4 regions of the Streptomonospora nanhaiensis genome follow, and region 2 is predicted to be linked to each of the others. Evidence: riboswitches for the same ligand, from Rfam matches in the RefSeq annotation. Region 2 holds a riboswitch; each other region holds the start of a gene.
The links. Region 2 has a riboswitch for cobalamin ahead of HNR12_RS23395 (putative cobaltochelatase). Riboswitches for the same ligand answer to the same signal wherever they lie in the genome.
Positions count from the first base shown of each region.

Region 1: another riboswitch for cobalamin. It lies ahead of metE (5-methyltetrahydropteroyltriglutamate--homocysteine S-methyltransferase); the one in region 2 lies ahead of HNR12_RS23395 (putative cobaltochelatase).
Region 3: another riboswitch for cobalamin. It lies ahead of HNR12_RS25945 (ABC transporter substrate-binding protein); the one in region 2 lies ahead of HNR12_RS23395 (putative cobaltochelatase).
Region 4: another riboswitch for cobalamin. It lies ahead of HNR12_RS00025 (ribonucleoside-diphosphate reductase subunit alpha); the one in region 2 lies ahead of HNR12_RS23395 (putative cobaltochelatase).

Region 1 covers NZ_JACCFO010000001.1:5,693,872-5,698,372, forward strand. The annotation lists gene HNR12_RS25105 (polysaccharide deacetylase family protein) at 1-1,403, opposite strand, end outside; cobalamin riboswitch at 1,838-2,062, shown strand; gene metE (5-methyltetrahydropteroyltriglutamate--homocysteine S-methyltransferase) at 2,201-4,495, shown strand.
Region 2 covers NZ_JACCFO010000001.1:5,264,163-5,268,663, forward strand. The annotation lists gene HNR12_RS23390 (amidase) at 1-1,164, opposite strand, end outside; cobalamin riboswitch at 1,387-1,513, shown strand; gene HNR12_RS23395 (putative cobaltochelatase) at 1,570-3,660, shown strand; gene cobO (cob(I)yrinic acid a,c-diamide adenosyltransferase) at 3,791-4,393, shown strand; gene HNR12_RS23405 (GNAT family N-acetyltransferase) at 4,453-4,501, opposite strand, start outside.
Region 3 covers NZ_JACCFO010000001.1:5,895,525-5,900,025, forward strand. The annotation lists gene HNR12_RS25940 (ABC transporter ATP-binding protein) at 1-1,587, opposite strand, end outside; cobalamin riboswitch at 1,766-1,890, shown strand; gene HNR12_RS25945 (ABC transporter substrate-binding protein) at 2,015-3,022, shown strand; gene HNR12_RS25950 (FecCD family ABC transporter permease) at 3,029-4,183, shown strand; gene HNR12_RS25955 (methyltransferase domain-containing protein) at 4,205-4,501, opposite strand, start outside.
Region 4 covers NZ_JACCFO010000001.1:11,654-16,154, reverse strand. The annotation lists gene HNR12_RS00035 (arginine deiminase) at 1-650, opposite strand, end outside; gene HNR12_RS00030 (EamA family transporter) at 812-1,771, shown strand; cobalamin riboswitch at 1,905-2,163, shown strand; gene HNR12_RS00025 (ribonucleoside-diphosphate reductase subunit alpha) at 2,318-4,501, shown strand, end outside.

The DNA.
Region 1 (4,501 bases), 430 kb from region 2:
TCGATGGTGGTGTCGTGGATGTCGTGCATCAGCACGATGGACCCCGGGCGCGCGTCCTCCACCGCCCGGTCCGCCACCAGGCCGGGGTTGTGGTCGCGCCAGTCGTTGGTGTCGATGCTCCACAGGATCTGCGCCTGGCCCAGCCGCTCGGTGACCTCGTCGACCTGGCCGTCGGTGGCGCCGTAGGGCGGGCGCATCAGGTCCATGGTGTAGCCGGTCTCCCGGCGCACCAGCTCGTTGACCGTGGACAGCTCCTCGTCGATCTCGTCCTTGCCCACCGAGGTGAGGTCGGGGTGGTGGACCGTGTGGTTGGCGACCTCGTGGCCCTCGGCGTACTCCCGCCGCACGACGTCGGGGTGCTCGCGCACCGGGCCGCCGGTGACGAAGAACGTCGCCCGCGCGTCGTACTCGGCCAGCGCGTCCAGCAGTTCGGGCGTGCGCGCGCCCGGGCCGTCGTCGAACGTCAGCGCGATGCACTTGGACTCGGGGTCGGAGCAGTCGACCTCGGAGTCGGCGGCGGCCATCACGCCGGGCACCCCGCCCTCGGGCGGGCCGTCCTTGGGCGCGTTGGCCGCGCGGCCGATCCGGAACTCCGGCGTGACCACCACGGCGGCCGACCGCGCCCGCTCGCCGAACTCCGACAGCAGCGGCTCGGCGTCCTCGCGGGGCACCACCGCGTGCACCCGCCCGTCCTTGACCGGCGCGATCTGGCCCTCGTCGAACTCCACCACGAGGTCGCCGTCGGGGTTGAACCCGATAGAGTCGTAGAGCCGGGCGATGGGGTGCAGCGTGGAGACGTCCACCCCGTCCTCGTCCTTCAGCCGCTTCTTGACCTGCGCGTCGAGCCGGTCGAGCTGGCGCTGGCCGCCCAGCAGCTCGGTGGAGTAGGCCGTGTGGCCGGACTCGGTGTCGTACCAGTAGGTGGAGTAGCCGGTGCGCTCGCCCTCGCCGTCCTTCTCGCGCTGGGTCAGCCGGACCGCCATGACGCCCGGCCCGGCCACGCTCAGCTGCCAGTCGACGGTGTAGGACTTCGGGTCGTCGGCCGCGCCGGCGAAGTCGGCGGCGTCCTGCTCGGTGATCTCGGCCAGCCGCTCGGCGAACGGCCCGGCGTTGCGGACCGTGGGGTAGGCGACGTCGATCTCCACCCCGCCGTCCTTGCTCGCCGTGCGCTCCTCCGACAGCCCGGGCACGTGCTTGGTGTCGACCACCGTCAGTTCGTCGGCCTCGCCCGTGGCCGGCGTCGGCTCGGGCGCCTCGTCCCCCGAGGTCGGCCGCGCCTCATCGCCCGAGCAGGCGGTCAGGGCGAGCAGCGACAGCACGGCGGCGCCCGCGGCCGCGCGCAGGGCCGGTCCTGGGCGGGCGGCGCGCCGGCGCCGGTCAGAGGTCAACGGTTGCGGGCGCACGGGCTGGTTCCTCAATGGGTGAGCGTCCTTCGCGGTCCTGGGTTCAAGTGCCGGTGACTCTGTCGCCCCTGACAACCGGGCGAGTTCCGCGATTGATATATCAATTCGGACACGGTCCATCGGTCGAGCGTAAAAGGCGAAAAGCCAGGACAGGCAACAGAGAGCGTCATGATGCGGGCAACTACGGCAAGGTTTGTTCATCCCACGCGAATCGGTCGCGGGCCGGGGAGCGGCTGAGCACCCGGGCGCGCCGTGGGCCGGCGCCCCGCCGGGCGCCCGCGGGCGTCATGACAGCCGCGCCCATCCTGCCAGCCGCGGCCCGGCTGCGCACGCCGAGCCGTGCGTGTCGCGGGGCCGACCGCGCGAATCCGCGCGCCGGCCGGCGCGTTGGGCACCGCCCGCACCGCGCCCCGGGGCGGCGCGAGGGCCGCGCCTATACTGGCGCTCGCGGTCGGTACACGCGCGCCCGGCGTGCGTGTCGTAAGAGGGAACCCGGTGCGAATCCGGGACTGCCCCGCAGCGGTAAGCGGGAACGAAAGCCGTCATCGGCACTGGGCGCCGCAGGCGCCTGGGAAGCGACGGCCGGTAGGAGGACGCGGCCAGGATCGGCCGCCTCCGCGCCCGCGAGTCCGAAGACCTGCCACCGCCCGTGGCCGCGCCCCGCGCCCACGGCTGGGTCCGTGCGCCCCGAGGGAGGGCCAGGGCGGTGCGTCGGCGTGCCCGTGCGCGCCCTCCCCCTCCCCTCGGGACGCCAGCGGTCCCGCAGGCTGATCGACGAGGGAGAGAACACGCCGACCATGACCACCACCGCCGTCCACGGCTACCCCCGTATCGGGCCCGACCGCGAGCTGAAGAAGGCGAGCGAGGCCTACTGGGCCGGGCGCATCGGCGCCGCCGACCTCGACGCCGCGGCCGCCCGGCTGCGCCGCGGCGTCTGGGAGACCCTGCGCGACGCCGGCGTCACCGCCGTCTGCTCCAACACCTTCTCCTACTACGACCACGTGCTCGACCACGCCGTGCTGTTCGACCTGGTCCCCGAGCGGTTCCGCCCCCTGGTGGACGCCGCCGGCGACCGCGACGCCGAACTGCGCGCCTACTTCGCCATGGCCCGGGGCACCGACCACCTCGCGCCCATGGAGATGACCAAGTGGTTCGACACCAACTACCACTACCTGGTCCCCGAGCTGTCGCCGGCCACCCGGCCGCGCCTGGCCGGCCGCAAGCCGCTGGCCGAGTACACCCAGGCGCGCGGCCTGGGAATCCCCACCCGCCCGGTGCTGGTGGGCCCGCTCACCCTCCTGCTGCTGGCCAAGCCCGCCCCCGGCGCCCCCGCCGGCTGGCGGCCCCTGGAGCTGCTGGACGAGCTGGTGGAGTGCTACGCCGAACTGCTGGGCCTGCTGCGGGCGGCCGGCGCGGCGTCGGTGCAGCTGGACGAGCCGGTGCTGGCCACCGACGAGGGCCGCGCCGAGACCGCCGCGCTGGAGCGCGCCTACACGCGCCTGGGCGGCCTGGCGAAGCGCCCCGGCCTGGTGGTGTCCACCTACTTCGGCGCCGTGGGACCGGCCGTCCTGGAGGCGCTCAAGCGCACCCCGGTCGAGGCGGTGGGCCTGGACCTGGTCAGCGGCCCGGAGTCGGTCGAGGACCTGGCCCGGGTGTCGGGGCTGGGCGGCAAGACGCTCGTGGCCGGGGTGGTCGACGGCCGCAACGTGTGGCGCTGCGACCTGCCGCGCGCCCTGGCCGCGCTGGGCTCCCTGCTCGGGCTGGCGCGCGAGGTCGAGGTGAGCACCTCCTGCTCGCTGCTGCACGTGCCCATCGACCTGGCCGCCGAGCCCGGCCTGGACCCCGCGCTGCGCGAGCGCCTGGCGTTCGCCCGGCAGAAGGTGGACGAGGTCGTGCTGCTGGGCCGGGCGCTGTCGGAGGGCGACGCCGAGGCCGCGGCCCGGCTGGAGGCCGCCCGCGCGCCCCGGCCCGCCCCGGCGGTCGACGCGCGGGTGCGCGCCCGCCTGGACGCCTTGGGGGAGTCGGCCGAGCGCGCCGGCGAGCAGCGGCGCGGCGCGCCCGGACGCGAGCCGCTGCTGCCCACCACCACCATCGGGTCCTTCCCGCAGACCCCCGAGGTGCGGCGGGCGCGGGCCGACCACCGGGCCGGGCGGATCGACGACGCCGAGTACACCCGGCTGATGCGCGCCGAGATCGACCGGGTGATCGCGCTCCAGGAGGACATCGGCCTGGACGTGCTGGTGCACGGCGAACCCGAGCGCAACGACATGGTGCAGTACTTCGCCGAGCGGCTCGACGGGTTCGCCACCACGACCAACGGCTGGGTGCAGTCCTACGGGTCGCGCTGCGTGCGCCCGCCCATCCTGCACGGCGACGTCGCGCGGCCCGCGCCGATGACGGTGGGGTGGACCACCTACGCCCAGTCGCGCACCGCCAAGCCGGTCAAGGGCATGCTGACCGGCCCGGTCACCATGCTGGCGTGGTCGTTTGTGCGCGACGACCAGCCGCTGGGCGACACCGCCCGCCAGGTGGCGCTGGCGCTGCGCGACGAGATCGCCGACCTGGAGCGCGCGGGCATCCGGCACATCCAGGTGGACGAGGCGGCGCTGCGCGAGCTGCTGCCGCTGCGCGAGGAGCGCCGCGCCGACTACCTGGCGTGGGCCGTGGGCGCGTTCCGCCTGGCCACCTCCGGGGTGGCGGCGGGCACCCGCATCCACACCCACATGTGCTATTCGGAGTTCGGCCGCATCGTGGGGGCGATCGAGGCGCTGGACGCCGACGTCACCAGCGTCGAGGCGGCGCGCTCGCACATGGAGCTGGTGGGCGACCTGGCGGCGGCCGGCTACCGGCGGGGGATCGGCCCGGGCGTCTACGACATCCACTCACCGCGCGTGCCCTCGGTGGAGGAGATCGAGGCGGCGCTGCGGGCCGCGCTGCGGGCGGTGCCGCCCGAGCGGCTGTGGGTCAACCCCGACTGCGGCCTGAAGACCCGCTCCTACGCCGAGGTGGAGCCGAGCCTGCGCAACATGGTGGCGGCCGCGCGGCGGGTCCGCGCCGACCTGGCGGGCACGGCGTCCGGGGCGGCCGGCTGACGCGCT
Region 2 (4,501 bases):
GTCGAACGGCACCACCTGGCTCACCGGCAGCACCAGCACGTCGTAGCGCTCGAAGAACCGCCGCATCCGGTGGTAGATCCGGGTGTGCAGCACCTCGGCGCGCCCCACGTCGGCGCCGCTGAGCGCGCGGCCCTGCTCGATGTTCCACACCAGGCTCGGCTTGAGCCGGTCGCGCGCGGAGTCCAGCAGCCCGCCCAGCGACACCTCGAACGCCCACGCCCGCAGCGTGCGGAACACCTCGTCGGCGTCGCGGAGGTCGGGGGAGTCCTCGGCCACCACGCAGCCCAGGTCCGCCAGCACCCGCGGCACCGGGGCGAGCGCCTCCACCACGGCCCGCTCGCACACCGCCGCCCCGCCCAGGTCGGGGGTCCAGGCCACCCGCAGACCGCGCAGGTCGCGCTCCAGCGGCTCGGCGAACCCCGCACCCGGCTCGGGCACCGCGATCGGGCTGCGCGGGTCGGGCCCGGCCATCACCGACAGCAGCAGCGCGGCGTCGGCCACCTCCCGCGCCATGGGCCCCTGCACGCCCAGCGTCGACCACCCCAGCGGGGCGGGGTGGCGGGGCACCCGCCCCGGCGAGGGCCGCAGCCCCACCACGTTGTTGAACGCCGCCGGGTTGCGCAGCGACCCGCCCATGTCCGAGCCGTCGCACAGCGGGTGCATGCCGGCCGCCAGCGCGGCGGCGGCCCCGCCGCTGCTGCCCCCGGCCGACCGGGTCAGGTCGTAGGGGTTGCGCGTCAGCCCGAACACCGGGTTGAACGTGTGCGAGCCCGCCGAGAACTCCGGGGTGTTGGTCTTGCCCACGGTGATCGCGCCCGCCGCGCGCATCCGCTCCACCACCAGTTCGTCGCGCCGGGGCACGTTGCCGGCGAACAGCGGCGAACCGAACGTCGTGCGCACCCCGGCGGTCTCGTGGGCGTCCTTGTGCGCGACCGGCAGCCCGTGCAGCGGCCCCACCTCGGCGCCCGAGGCCAGCCGCTCGTCGGCGGCCGCCGCCTCGTCCATGGCCCGCTCGGCGCACAGCGTCACCACCGCGTTGACCCTCGGGTTCACCGCCTCGATCCGCGCCAGGTGCGCGCCCACCACCTCGCGGGCCGACACCTCCCGCGCGCGCAGCATCCGCGCCAGGTCGCGGGCGGAGCGGTAGGTGATCTCCTCGTCCACGGCCGGTGCCCTCCTCGACTCATCGCCCCGTCGGCGCGGCCATCCCACCCCACCGGCCCGGCCGCGCGCAAGGCGGCGCCCTCACCGTCCCCCGCCTGCCCCGGCACCCCCCGCGCCCCGGGGCGACTGCGGTGCGGGCGCGCGGAGGCCGGTGTGAGACGCTGGTGCGCGGTGCCCCGATCGCGGCGCACGCCCCGGTTCGTCCAGGGCCCGCCGCGACAGCAGGAACCCGGTGCGAATCCGGGACGGACCCGCCACTGTGACCAGGAAGCGACCCCGCCACGCACGCCACTGCCGGACCCCGGTGGGAAGGCGGCGGGGGAGCGGCGATCTGGAAGCCAGGAGACTGCGCGGCACCGCGACCGACCCCTGTGGGCGTGGACTCCCGAGGAAGGACTGACCCGCGTGAGCGCTCCTGCTCGCTATCCCTTCAGCGCGGTCGTCGGCATGGCCGACCTCAAGCTGGCGCTGCTGCTCAACGCCGTGTCGCCGGCCGTGGGCGGCGTGCTGGTCCGCGGCGAGAAGGGCACCGCCAAGTCGACCGTGGTGCGCGCCCTGGCGGCGCTGCTGCCCTCCATCGCCGTGGTCGAGGGCTGCCGCTTCGCCTGCGACCCCGCCGCCCCCGACCCCGGCTGCCCCGACGGCCCCCACGTCCCCGGCGCGGCCCCGGCCGAGCGCCCCGCCCGGCTCGTGGAGCTGCCGGTGGGCGCCAGCGAGGACCGGCTGGTCGGCGCGCTCGACCTGGAGCGCGCGCTCACCGAGGGGGTCAGGGCGTTCGAGCCCGGCCTGCTCGCCGACGCCCACCGCGGCCTCCTCTACGTCGACGAGGTCAACCTGCTGCACGACCACCTCGTCGACCTGCTGCTGGACGCCGCCGCCATGGGCACCTCCCATGTCGAGCGCGAAGGCGTGTCTGTGCGCCACGCGGCGCGCTTCCTGCTCGTGGGCACCATGAACCCCGAGGAGGGCGAACTCCGCCCGCAGCTGCTGGACCGCTTCGGCCTCACCGTCGAGGTCGCCGCCACCCGCGACCCCGCCCAGCGGGCCGAGGTCGTGCGCCGCCGGCTGGCCTTCGAGGCCGATCCCGGCTCCTTCGCCGCCGCCTACGCCGACGACGAAGCCGACCTCGCCGAACGCATCCGCGCCGCCCGCGAGCGCCTGCCCGGCGTGGTGCTCACCGACGCCGCGCTGCGCCAGGTCACCGCCGTGTGCGCGGCCTTCGACGTCGACGGCCTGCGCGCCGACATCGTCACCGCCCGCGCCGCCATGGCGCTGGCCGCCTGGCGCGGCCACGGCGAGGTCGGCTCCGACGACGTCCGCGACGCCGCCCGCCTGGCCCTGCCGCACCGGCGCCGCCGCGACCCCTTCGACGCCCCCGACCTCGACGAGGACCGCCTGCGCGAGGCGCTGGAGCAGGCGGAGCAGGCGGGTGAGCCCGACCCAAAAGGCCCTGATGAGGACCCCCCGGAGCCCCCGGAGGGTCCCCCACCCGCGGACCCCGGCGCCCCCGAGCCGCCTGCGTCAGCCGAGGGCGCGGACGGCCCGGAGGGCCCCGCCGAGCCCGAGGGGACCGGCACCTCCGATCCCGCACCGGGCGGGGCGGGCACCGACCCGGCCGACGACCGCCCCGGTGCCCAGGACGACCCCCCGGCCGACGGGTCCGGCCCCGCGTCGGAGGGCCCGGCCGCCGAACCGGGCGAGCCCTACCGTCCGCGCCTGCTGCGCCTCACCGGGGTGGGCCACGGCGCGCCCGGCCGCCGCTCCCGCGCCGAGACCCCCCACGGCCGCACCTCCGGCGCCCGCCCGCCCGCGCGGCGCGTGGGCGCCCTGCACCTGGGCGCCACCCTGCGCGCCGCCGCGCCCTACCAGCGCGCCCGCGGACGCAGCGGTCCGGGACTGGTGCTGCGCCCGGGCGACCTGCGCGAGGCCGTCCGCGAGGGCCGCGAGGGCAACCTCGTGCTGTTCTGCGTGGACGCCAGCGGCTCCATGGCCGCCCGGCAGCGCATGCGCGCCGTCAAGGGCGCGGTCCTGAGCCTCCTCCTGGACGCCTACCAGCGGCGCGACAAGGTCGGCCTGGTCACCTTCCGGGGCCGCGCCGCCGAGGTCGCACTGCCGCCCACGTCGTCGGTCGAGGCCGGGGCCCGCCGCCTGCGCGAGCTGCGCACCGGCGGCCGCACCCCGCTGGCGGCCGGCCTGGCGCGCGCGGCCGAGGTGCTGCGCGTCGAGCGGCTGCGCGACCCCGCCCGCCGCCCGCTGCTGGTCGTGGTCACCGACGGCCGCGCCACGCACGGCGGGCTCGACACCGCCCTGCGCGCCGCCGCCGGGATCGGCGCGCGCGGCGTGCACAGCGTCGTCGTGGACTGCGAGTCCGGCCCGGTTCGCCTCGGGCTGGCCGACCGCCTGGCCGCCGCCCTGGACGGCGAGTCCGTGCGCCTGGAGGAGTTGGCCGCCGACGCGCTGACCGGCCTGGTTCGCGGCACCCGCCGCGCCGCCTGACACCCGCCCGCCGTCCGCGCCGACAGCCCCGACAGCGCCGTCCGTGCGGGCGCCCCGCCGCCGTCCGCCGCGCCCCACGGCGACCGATCCCGCCACCGACCCGACCACCGACCCACTCAGGAGGCCGCCCATGCCGCAGGGCAGACCCACCCACGTGCCCGACGACGGGCTCACCACCCGCCAGCGCCGCAACCGCCCGCTGCTGATGGTGCACACCGGCCCCGGCAAGGGGAAGTCCACCGCCGCGTTCGGGCTGGCCGCCCGCGCGTGGGCGCAGGGCTGGGACATCGGCGTGTTCCAGTTCGTGAAGTCGGCCAAGTGGCGCATCGGCGAGGAACGCGCCCTGCGGGTGCTGGGGGAGTCCGGCGAGGGCGGCCGGGTGCACTGGAACAAGATGGGCGAGGGCTGGTCGTGGATCCAGCGCCCGGGCACCGAGGCCGACCACGCCGCCGACGCGGCCGAGGGCTGGCGGCAGATCAAACGCGACCTGGCCGCCGAGACCTACGGGCTGTACGTGCTGGACGAGTTCACCTATCCCCTGAAGTGGGGATGGGTCGACGTCGAGGACGTGGTCGCCACCCTCGCCGACCGCCCGGGCCGCCAGCACGTGGTGATCACCGGCCGCGACGCCCACCCCCGCCTCCTGGAGGCCGCCGACCTCGTCACCGAGATGACCAAGGTCAAGCACCCCATGGACGCCGGGCAGAAGGGCCAGCGCGGGATCGAGTGGTAGGCCCGGCCGGGCGCGCCCGGCCCGTACCCGGGCCCGCCGCCGCCGGGGGGCGGCCCCGCTCAGCGGGTGCCGGGTCCCAGGCCGGTCAGGTCGGCGGGGATGAGGCTG
Region 3 (4,501 bases), 630 kb from region 2:
CGCGATGGTCAGCCGCTGCCGCTCGCCGCCGGAGAGCCGGTAGCCGCGCTCGCCCACCACCGTGTCCAGGCCGTCGGGCAGCTCGGCCACCAGGTCCTCCAGCCGCGCCCGGCGCAGCGCGTCCCACAGTTCGTCGTCGCCCGCCTCGGGCCGGGCCAGCAGCAGGTTGGCCCGCACGGTGTCGTGGAACAGGTGGCCGTCCTGGGTGACCATGCCCAGCACCTGGCGCAGCGACTCCGCGGTGAGGTCGCGCACGTCCACCCCGCCCAGCCGGACCGCGCCGCTGTCGACGTCGTAGAGGCGCGGCAGCAGCGCCGCGATGGTGGACTTGCCCGCGCCCGAGGACCCCACCAGCGCCACGGTCTGGCCGGGCTCGGCGCGGAAGGTGACGTCGTGCAGCACCTGGTCGCCGCCGCGCGTGTCGAGCACGGCGACCTCCTCCAGCGACGCCAGCGACACCTTGTCGGCGGCGGGATAGGCGAACCCGACGTGGTCGAACTCCACCGACACCGGGCCCTCGGGTACTGTCCGCGCGCCGGGCCGCTCGGTGATCATCGGAGCGAGGTCCAGCACCTCGAAGACCCGCTCGAAGCTCACCAGCGCGCTCATGACCTCCACCCGCGCCCCGGCCAGCTCGGTCAGCGGCGCGTACAGCCGGGTCAGCAGCATCGCCAGGGACACCACGGCGCCGGCCGCGAGCTCGTCGCGCAGCGCCAGGAACCCGCCCAGGCCGTAGACCAGCGCCAGGGCCAGTGCCGACACCAGGGTCAGCGCGGTCATGAACACCGTCTGCACCATGGCCGTGCGCACGCCGATGTCGCGCACCCGCCGCGCCCGCGCGCGGAACTCCGCCGACTCCCGCTCGGGCCGGCCGAACAGCTTCACCAGGGTGGCGCCGCCCGCCGAGAACCGCTCGGTCATCTGCGTGCCCATGGCCGCGTTGTGCGCCGCCGCCTCGCGCTCCAGCCGCGCCAGGCGGCTGCCCATGCGCCGCGCCGGCACCACGAACACCGGGAGCAGCAGCAGCGAGATCAGCGTGATCTGCCACGACAGCGCCAGCATGGCGGCCAGCGTCAGCGCTAGGGTGACCAGGTTGCCCACCACGCCCGAGAGGGTGTCGCTGAAGGCCCGCTGCGCCCCGATGACGTCGTTGTTGAGCCGGCTGACGAGCGCGCCGGTGCGGGTGCGGGTGAAGAACGCGATCGGCATGCGCTGCACGTGGTCGTAGACGGCCGAGCGCAGGTCCAGGATCAGGCCCTCGCCGATGCCCGCCGACAGCCACCGCTGGAGCAGGCCCAGCCCGGCCTCGGCGACGGCGATGCCCGCGATCAGCGCGGCGAGGCCGACCACGACGTCGAAGGGCTCACCGTGGACGATCGCGTCGACGATCCGCCCGGCCAGCAGGGGAGTGGCCACCGCCAGCGCCGCCACCACGCTGCTCAGCAGCACGAACCAGCCCAGGGTGCGCCGGTGCGGGCGGGCGAACCGGCCGATCCGGCGCAGGGTCGGCCACGAGAACGGCCGCCGGTCCTCCTGCGCGTGCATCGCGTTGTACATCGATGTCCACGCGCTGACCTCCATGCTCATCGGCTTCACCCTTTTCGTCGTCGTCGGCGGCCGCACGGCCGTTCCTACCGGCTCCCTGCGACAGACCGGACGATAATTCCTCTACCTAACTTGAGGTCAAGTCGGTGCGGACGCCGCCCGCGGCCCCGGCCCTCCGCCGCGGCCGGGCGCTCGCTAGCCTGGGACGGCGACGGGACGACAGGAAGCCGGTGCGACTCCGGCACGGTCCCGCCACTGTGACCGGGGAGCCGAACCCGCTCACGGCCACGGCGCCGCGCGCGCCGGAAGGCCGGGCCAGGCGCTGATCCGGGAGTCAGGACACTGACCCGTCGCGACTCGTCACCCAGGGGCGCGGACCCCGGAGGCGGAGCGCGCCGGCGGCACCCCCGTGTGCCCCCGTCCGCGGGCCGCGCCGCGCGCCGCGCCCGGCCTCGCGGAAGGACCAGACGTGCGCCCATCCCCTCCCTCCCCGCACCCCGCCCGGCCGGGCCGGGCGGCCAGGTCGGCCGCCGCCGCGGCCGGAGTGGTCCTCGCCCTCAGCGCCTGCGGCACTGCCGCGGGCGCCGGCGGCGGCGCCCCGGCCGAGGGCTACCCCGTCACCGTGCGCGAGTGCGGGCGCGAGGTCACCGTTTCCGCGCCGCCGCAGCGGGCGGTGGCCATGAACCAGCACGTCGCCGAGATCATGCTCGCCCTGGGCCTGGCCGACCGGATGGTGGGCACCGCGTTCCTGGACGACGCGGTCCTGCCCGAGCTGCGCGAGGACTACGCGTCCGTCCCCGTGCTCGCCGAGCGCTACCCCTCCTACGAGGCGCTGCTGGCCGCCGAGCCCGACTTCGTCTACGCCGGGTTCGCGGCCAGCGCCTTCGACCCCGCCGAGGGCCGGGGCCGCGACGCGCTGGAGGCGGCCGGCATGACCACCTACGCCTCCGTCGAGCAGTGCGCCACGGACGTCGACCTGGACACGGTCGGCACCGAGATCCGCAACATCGGCCGCCTCTTCGGCGTGGAGGAGCGCGCCGACGAACTCGTCGCCGACATCGAGGCCGAGGTCGCCTCGGTCGAGGCCCGGCTGGCGGGCACCGACCCGGTGGACGTGCTGGTGGTGGACTCCCTCGACGCCACCGTCTTCACCTCCGGCGGCGCCGGGATCGCCGACGACATGATCGCCTCCGCCGGCGGGCGCAACGTGTTCTCCGACGTGGACGACGTGTTCGCCGACGTCTCCATCGAGCAGGCCGCCGCCCGCGACCCCGAGGCGATCCTCTTCTACGACTACGGGTCCACCACCGTCGAGGACAAGCGCCGGGCGGTGCTGGCCCAGCCCGCCCTGGCCCACGCGCCCGCTGTGCGCCGGGAGCGGTTCGCCGAGCTGCCGCTGTCCTCCACTGTCGTGGGCGTCCGGGTGGGCGACGCGGTCACCCGCATCGCCGAGCAGCTCCACCCCGAGGCGTTCTGAGCGGGGATGGCCGACACCGCCGACACCCCCGCCGCACCGCGCGCCCCCGGCGGCACCCCCGCCGCCCCGGCCCCGCCGGGGCCACCGCCCGGCCGATCCCGTCCCGCCGCCGTCCCCACCCGGCGCGGCCGGCTCCCGCTCCCGGTGGCGCTGGCGCTGCTGCTGGCCGCCCTTCCGCTGGCGATGACGCTGGGCGTGGGCGCGGGCTCGGTCGGGATCTCGGCCGCCGACACCTGGCGCATCCTCCTCCACCAGGCGGCCCCCGGGCTCGTGCCGCCCGACTGGCCGCCCGCCACCGAGGCCATCGTGGTCACGGCGCGCCTGCCCCGCGTGCTGCTGGCCGCGCTCGTGGGCGCGGGCCTGGCCGGGGTGGGGCTGGTGCTCCAGACGCTGGTGCGCAACCCGCTGGCCGACCCGCTGCTGCTGGGGGTGTCCTCGGGCGCCACCTTCGGCGCGGTGGTGGTCGTGGTGTTCGGCGTGCGGCTGTTCGGCGGCCAGTCGCTGCCGGCCACCGCGTTCCTCGGCGCGCTGGCCGCGCTCGTGGCCGTCTACCTGCTGGCCCGCACCGGCGGCCGGATCAGCACCCTGCGGCTCATCCTGTCCGGGGTGGTCATGGCCGAGGTGCTGTCGGCCGCCGCCGCGCTGGTCATCATGACCTCGGGCGACCCCCACGCCGCCGCCCTGGTGCAGCGCTGGACCCTGGGCGGGCTGGGCGGCACCACGTGGGCCACCCTGCCCGCGCCCGCCGCGGCCGTGGCGGTCAGCACCCTGGTCGTCGCGGCGCAGACGCCGGCGCTCAACGTGTTCGCACTGGGCGAGGAGACCGCCACCGGGATCGGCCTCAACGTCGGCGGGTTCCGCGCCGCGATGTTCGTGGTGGTCTCGCTGGCCACGGGCGTGCTGGTGGCGGTCAGCGGCCCGGTGGGGTTCGTCGGGCTGATGATGCCCCACATCGCGCGCATGCTCGTGGGCCCCGACCACCGGCGCGCCCTGCCGGTGGCCGTGCTGCTGGGGGCGCCGTTCATGGTCCTGGCCGACCTGGTCGCGCGCACGCTGGCCCGGCCCGAGGAGATCCCCGTGGGGATCCTCACCGCGCTGTGCGGGGCGCCGTTCTTCCTGTGGCTGATGCGGCGCGGCACCCGGCGCGGTGCGGCGGGCTGAGCGGGTGGAGGCGGATGCGGCTCACACCCCGCCGAGGGGCCCGGGGTCCACGGGATCGGCGGGGGTGTCCACCCACAGCCGGTGCCCGCCGCCGGCGGTGACGGTCAGGCCGAGCCGGTCGCGCCCGGGCGACCCGGCCGCGCGCCACACCTCGCGCGCGGCGGCGATCTCGGCCCACAGGTCGCGCGGACCGGCCCGCAGGGTCTCGTAGGGCGGACCGGCGGGCACGTACTCGCCCAGGGCCCAGGAGCCGGCGCGGTCGTAGACGTAGACCGTGGCCTCGCCCGCCGCCGGGTGGTTGTCGGGGTCGGCCTCGAA
Region 4 (4,501 bases), 5.3 Mb from region 2:
CCCTCGATGGTGGCCGGGCCCCACGCCCGGCCGGGGTTCCACAGCTCGAACGGCTCGCCGGCGAACATGGGGTGCCAGCGGTACACCGCCTCGTAGTGGATGGTCTCGCGGCGGCGGGCCTTCTTGCGCATGACGTTGATCGACACCCCGTTGGCGATCCAGCAGGAGGTGTCGCGGGTGAACATGTGGTTGGGCAGCGGGGTGAGCACGAAGTCGTGGGGGTCGAGGGTGTGGAACCACACCGACTTGGGCTCGGCCATGCGCTCCAGGAGCTCGGCCTTGGTGATGCCGCCGATGAGGAACCGGCGCAGGGTGGCGGTGTCCATGGCCTCGAACGCCGCGCGCAGGGAGTCCACCGCCATCGGGCCGAAGAACCGCTCGTCCAGGACGCTGTCGAGGACGTGGGCGCGGGCCTCGGGCAGGGCCAGCGCCTCCTCCAGGAGGTCGCCGAACCAGTGCACGCGCACGCCCCTGCGGCGCAGGAGGTCGGTGAAGGCGTCGTGCTCCTCGCGGGCGCGCTGGGCCCACAGCACGTCGTCGAACAGCAGCGCGTCGTTGTTGGACGGTGTGAGCCGGCTCAGCTCCAGGTCGGGCCGGTGCACGATCACCTGCTTGAGCGGGCCGGTCTCGGAGGTCACCGAGAACACCATGGGCGCCCTCCGTTCGCTGGGGCCACGCGCCGGGCGGCGGGTGGCGAATGTGAGCATTCCGTCGCTTCCGGGGGCGCAAACCTCGTGGTTGCGGCGGAACCGCGTGCGTAGGATGGGCGGCCGTGAGCACGAGCGCGGCGGTGGGTTCATCCAATGATCCGATGTGGCGGGGGGCGCCCGGCTGGGCGGCCCTGCTGAGGACCGCCGGGGACTCCGTGCCGCCCACCTGGCTGGTGCTGGTGGGGATCGTGTCGCTGCAGGCCGGTGCCGGGCTGGCCGGGCGGATGTTCGAGGTGCTGCCGCCCAGCGCCGTGGTGTGGCTGCGGCTGCTGGCCTCCGGGCTGGTGCTGCTGGCGCTGGCGCGGCCGTCGCTGCGCGGGCGCAGCCGGAGCGACTGGCTGGTGGCCGCGGGCTTCGGGGTCAGCCTGGGCGTGATGAACTTCGCCATCTACCAGGCGTTCGCGCGCATCCCCATGGGGATCGCGGTCACCATCGAGTTCCTGGGCCCGCTGGCGGTGGCCGTGGCGGGGTCGCGGCGGCGCGTGGACCTGGTGTGGGTGGCGCTGGCCGGGACCGGCGTGCTGCTGCTGGGCCGCAGCGACGGCGCGGTCTCGCCGGCCGGAGTGCTGTTCGCGCTGCTGGCCGGGGCCATGTGGGCGGCCTACATCCTGCTCAGCGCCGCGACCGGGCGCAGGTTCTCCGGCATGTCGGGGCTGGCCGTGGCCGGCGTGGTGGCCGCGGTGCTGGTGGCCCCGGCCGGGATCGCCGAGGGCGGCACCGCCCTGCTGGACCCCGGGATGCTGCTGCTGGGGCTGGCGATCGGGCTGCTGTCGTCGGTGGTGCCCTACACGCTGGAGTTGCAGGCGCTGCGCCGGATGCCGCCCCGGGTGTTCGGAATCCTGATGAGCCTGGAGCCGGCGGTGGCGGCGCTGGTGGGCATGGTGCTGCTGGGCCAGTGGCTGTCGGGCTGGCAGTGGCTGGCGATCGGCTGCGTGGTGGCGGCCAGCGCCGGGGCCACCCGGCGGCCGGGCGCCCCCCGCGCCGCCGAGGCGCCCTCCGGCCCGGAGGCCTCCGGCGGCGCGGCGGCCGCCCGCGGCGGGGAGGCCCCGGACCCCGACTAGGTGCGCGCGGGCACGGGCGCGGGCGGGGCCGCCGTCCGCGCCTTCGGGCTGCCCTCCTACCACTCCCCCGCCCCCGGATTCCACCCCGACACTCCATGGATTGCGGTTGTCGCGAACCCCAGGCACAACATGTAGTATCTCGGGCGCTGGTGGTTCATCGGGGCGCACACCCCGGTGAGGCAAGAGGGAACCCGGTGCGAATCCGGGACTGCCCCGCAGCGGTATGCGGGAAACGGCGCCGCGCGCACCCCACGGGGGCGGGCGGACGCCGCCGAACGCCGCCATGACGCACTGGCGCCTCGCGCGCTGGGAAGCGGCGGCCGTAGGAGGGGCGCTGGACTGTCCGCCCTGAGCCCGCGAGTCCGAAGACCTGCCACCGGTGTGCGCGCAAACCGGCGCGCACCGCAACGGGGCCTCGCGGGCGGGCCGCCGTGCTCGTCCGCCGTGCCCTGGGCGGGTCTCCCTTCCCGGGCGGCCGTGCGGACGCGTGCGCTCCGACCCCCGCCGGTCCCACCGGATCAGCGTCTAACCAGGTTGGAGCCATCCATGACCCTCGACACCGCACTGCCCGCCGCATCCTCCGCCGCCGCCGACCGGGCCGAGCCCGGTCAGCGGGTGGCGGCGGCCGTGGCGATGGCGTGCGCCGGTCTGCCCGGGGCCGATCCCGGACCGGTGGTAGCCGAGGCGCGGCGCGCCCTCTACCCCGGCATCAGCGCGGCCGAGGTGGACGAGGCGCTGGTGATGGCCGCCCGCGCGTTCGTTGAGGCCGACCCGGTGTACTCGCGGGTGGCGGCGCGGCTGCTGCTGGACACCCTGCGCCGCGAGGCGCTGAGCTTCGTCTCCGGGCACCCCGACACCGCCGGGCAGGACGACATGCCCGCGCGCTACCCGGGCTACCTGGCGGCCTACGTGGCGCGCGGGGTGGAGCTGGGCCAGCTCGACCCGCGCCTGGCCGACTTCGACCTGGAGCGGCTGGGCGCCGCGCTGCGGCCCGAGCGCGACCTGGAGTTCACGCTGCTGGGGTTGCAGACCCTCTACGACCGCTACTTCCTGCACCACCGGGGCACCCGCTACGAGCTGCCGCAGGCGTTCTTCATGCGGATCGCCATGGGGCTGGCCCTGGGCGAGGACGACCGCGAGGCGCGCGCGGTGGAGTTCTACGACCTGCTGTCCTCGTTCGACTTCATGTGCTCCACGCCGACCCTGTTCAACTCCGGCACGCCCCGGCCGCAGCTGTCGTCGTGCTTCCTGACGACGGTGGAGGACGACCTGAAGTCGATCTTCCACTCCATCAGCAACAACGCGCTGCTGTCGAAGTACTCCGGCGGCCTGGGCAACGACTGGACCCCGGTGCGCGGGATCGGCGCCCACATCCGCGGCACCAACGGCTCCAGCCAGGGCGTGGTGCCGTTCCTCAAGATCGCCAACGACACCGCCGTGGCGGTCAACCAGGGCGGCAAGCGCAAGGGCGCGGTGTGCGCCTACCTGGAGACCTGGCACATCGACATCGAGGAGTTCCTCGACCTGCGCAAGAACACCGGCGACGAGCGGCGCCGCACCCACGACATGAACACCGCCAACTGGGTGCCCGACCTGTTCCTGCGCCGGGTGGAGGCCGACGCGGAGTGGACGCTGTTCTCCCCCGACGAGGTGCCCGACCTGCACGACCTCTACGGCGCGGAGTTCGCCGAGCGCTACGAGCACTACGAGCGCGCGGCGCAGGCCGGGCAGATCGCGGTGTGGCGGCGGGTGCGCGCCGTCGACCTGTGGCGGCGGATGCTGACGATGCTGTTCGAGACCGGCCACCCCTGGATCACCTTCAAGGACCCCTGCAACCTGCGCTCGCCGCAGCGCCACACCGGGGTGGTGCACTCCTCCAACCTGTGCACCGAGATCACCCTGAACACCAGCGCCGAGGAGGTGGCGGTGTGCAACCTGGGGTCGGTCAACCTGGCCCGGCACGTCACGCCCGAGGGGCTGGACACCGCGCGGCTGGAGCGCACGGTGCGCACGGCGGTGCGGATGCTGGACAACGTCATCGACGTGAACCTCTACACCATCCCCGAGGCCGAGCGGGCCAACATGCGCCACCGCCCGATCGGGCTGGGCCTGATGGGCTACCAGGACGCCCTGTTCACGCTGCGGCTGCCGGTGGCCTCGCCCGAGGCCGTGGAGTTCGCCGACGAGAGCATGGAGCTGATCTCCTACCACGCCATCAGCGCCTCGGCCGACCTGGCCGCCGAGCGCGGCGCCTACGCCACCTTCGAGGGCTCGCTGTGGAGCCGGGGCGTGCTGCCGATCGACTCGCTGGCCGAACTGGAGGAGGCGCGCGGGGGCGACCTCGACGTCGACCGCACCGCGCGGCTGGACTGGTCGGGGCTGCGCGAGCGGGTCCGGGCCGGGATGCGCAACTCCAACGTGATGGCGATCGCGCCCACCGCCACCATCGCCAACATCACCGGCGTGGGGCAGTCCATCGAGCCGCTGTACCGCAACCTGTATGTGAAGTCGAACATGTCGGGCGACTTCACCGTGGTCAACCCGTTCCTGGTGCGCGACCTCAAGGAGCGCGGGCTGTGGGACGAGGAGATGGTGGCCGCGCTGAAGCTGCACGACGGCAGCCTGGGCCGGATCGACCGGGTGCCGGCCGACCTCAAGGAGCTGTACGCCACCGCGTTCGAGATCGCCCCGGAGTGGCTGGTGGACGCGGCGTCGCGGCGGCAGAAGTGG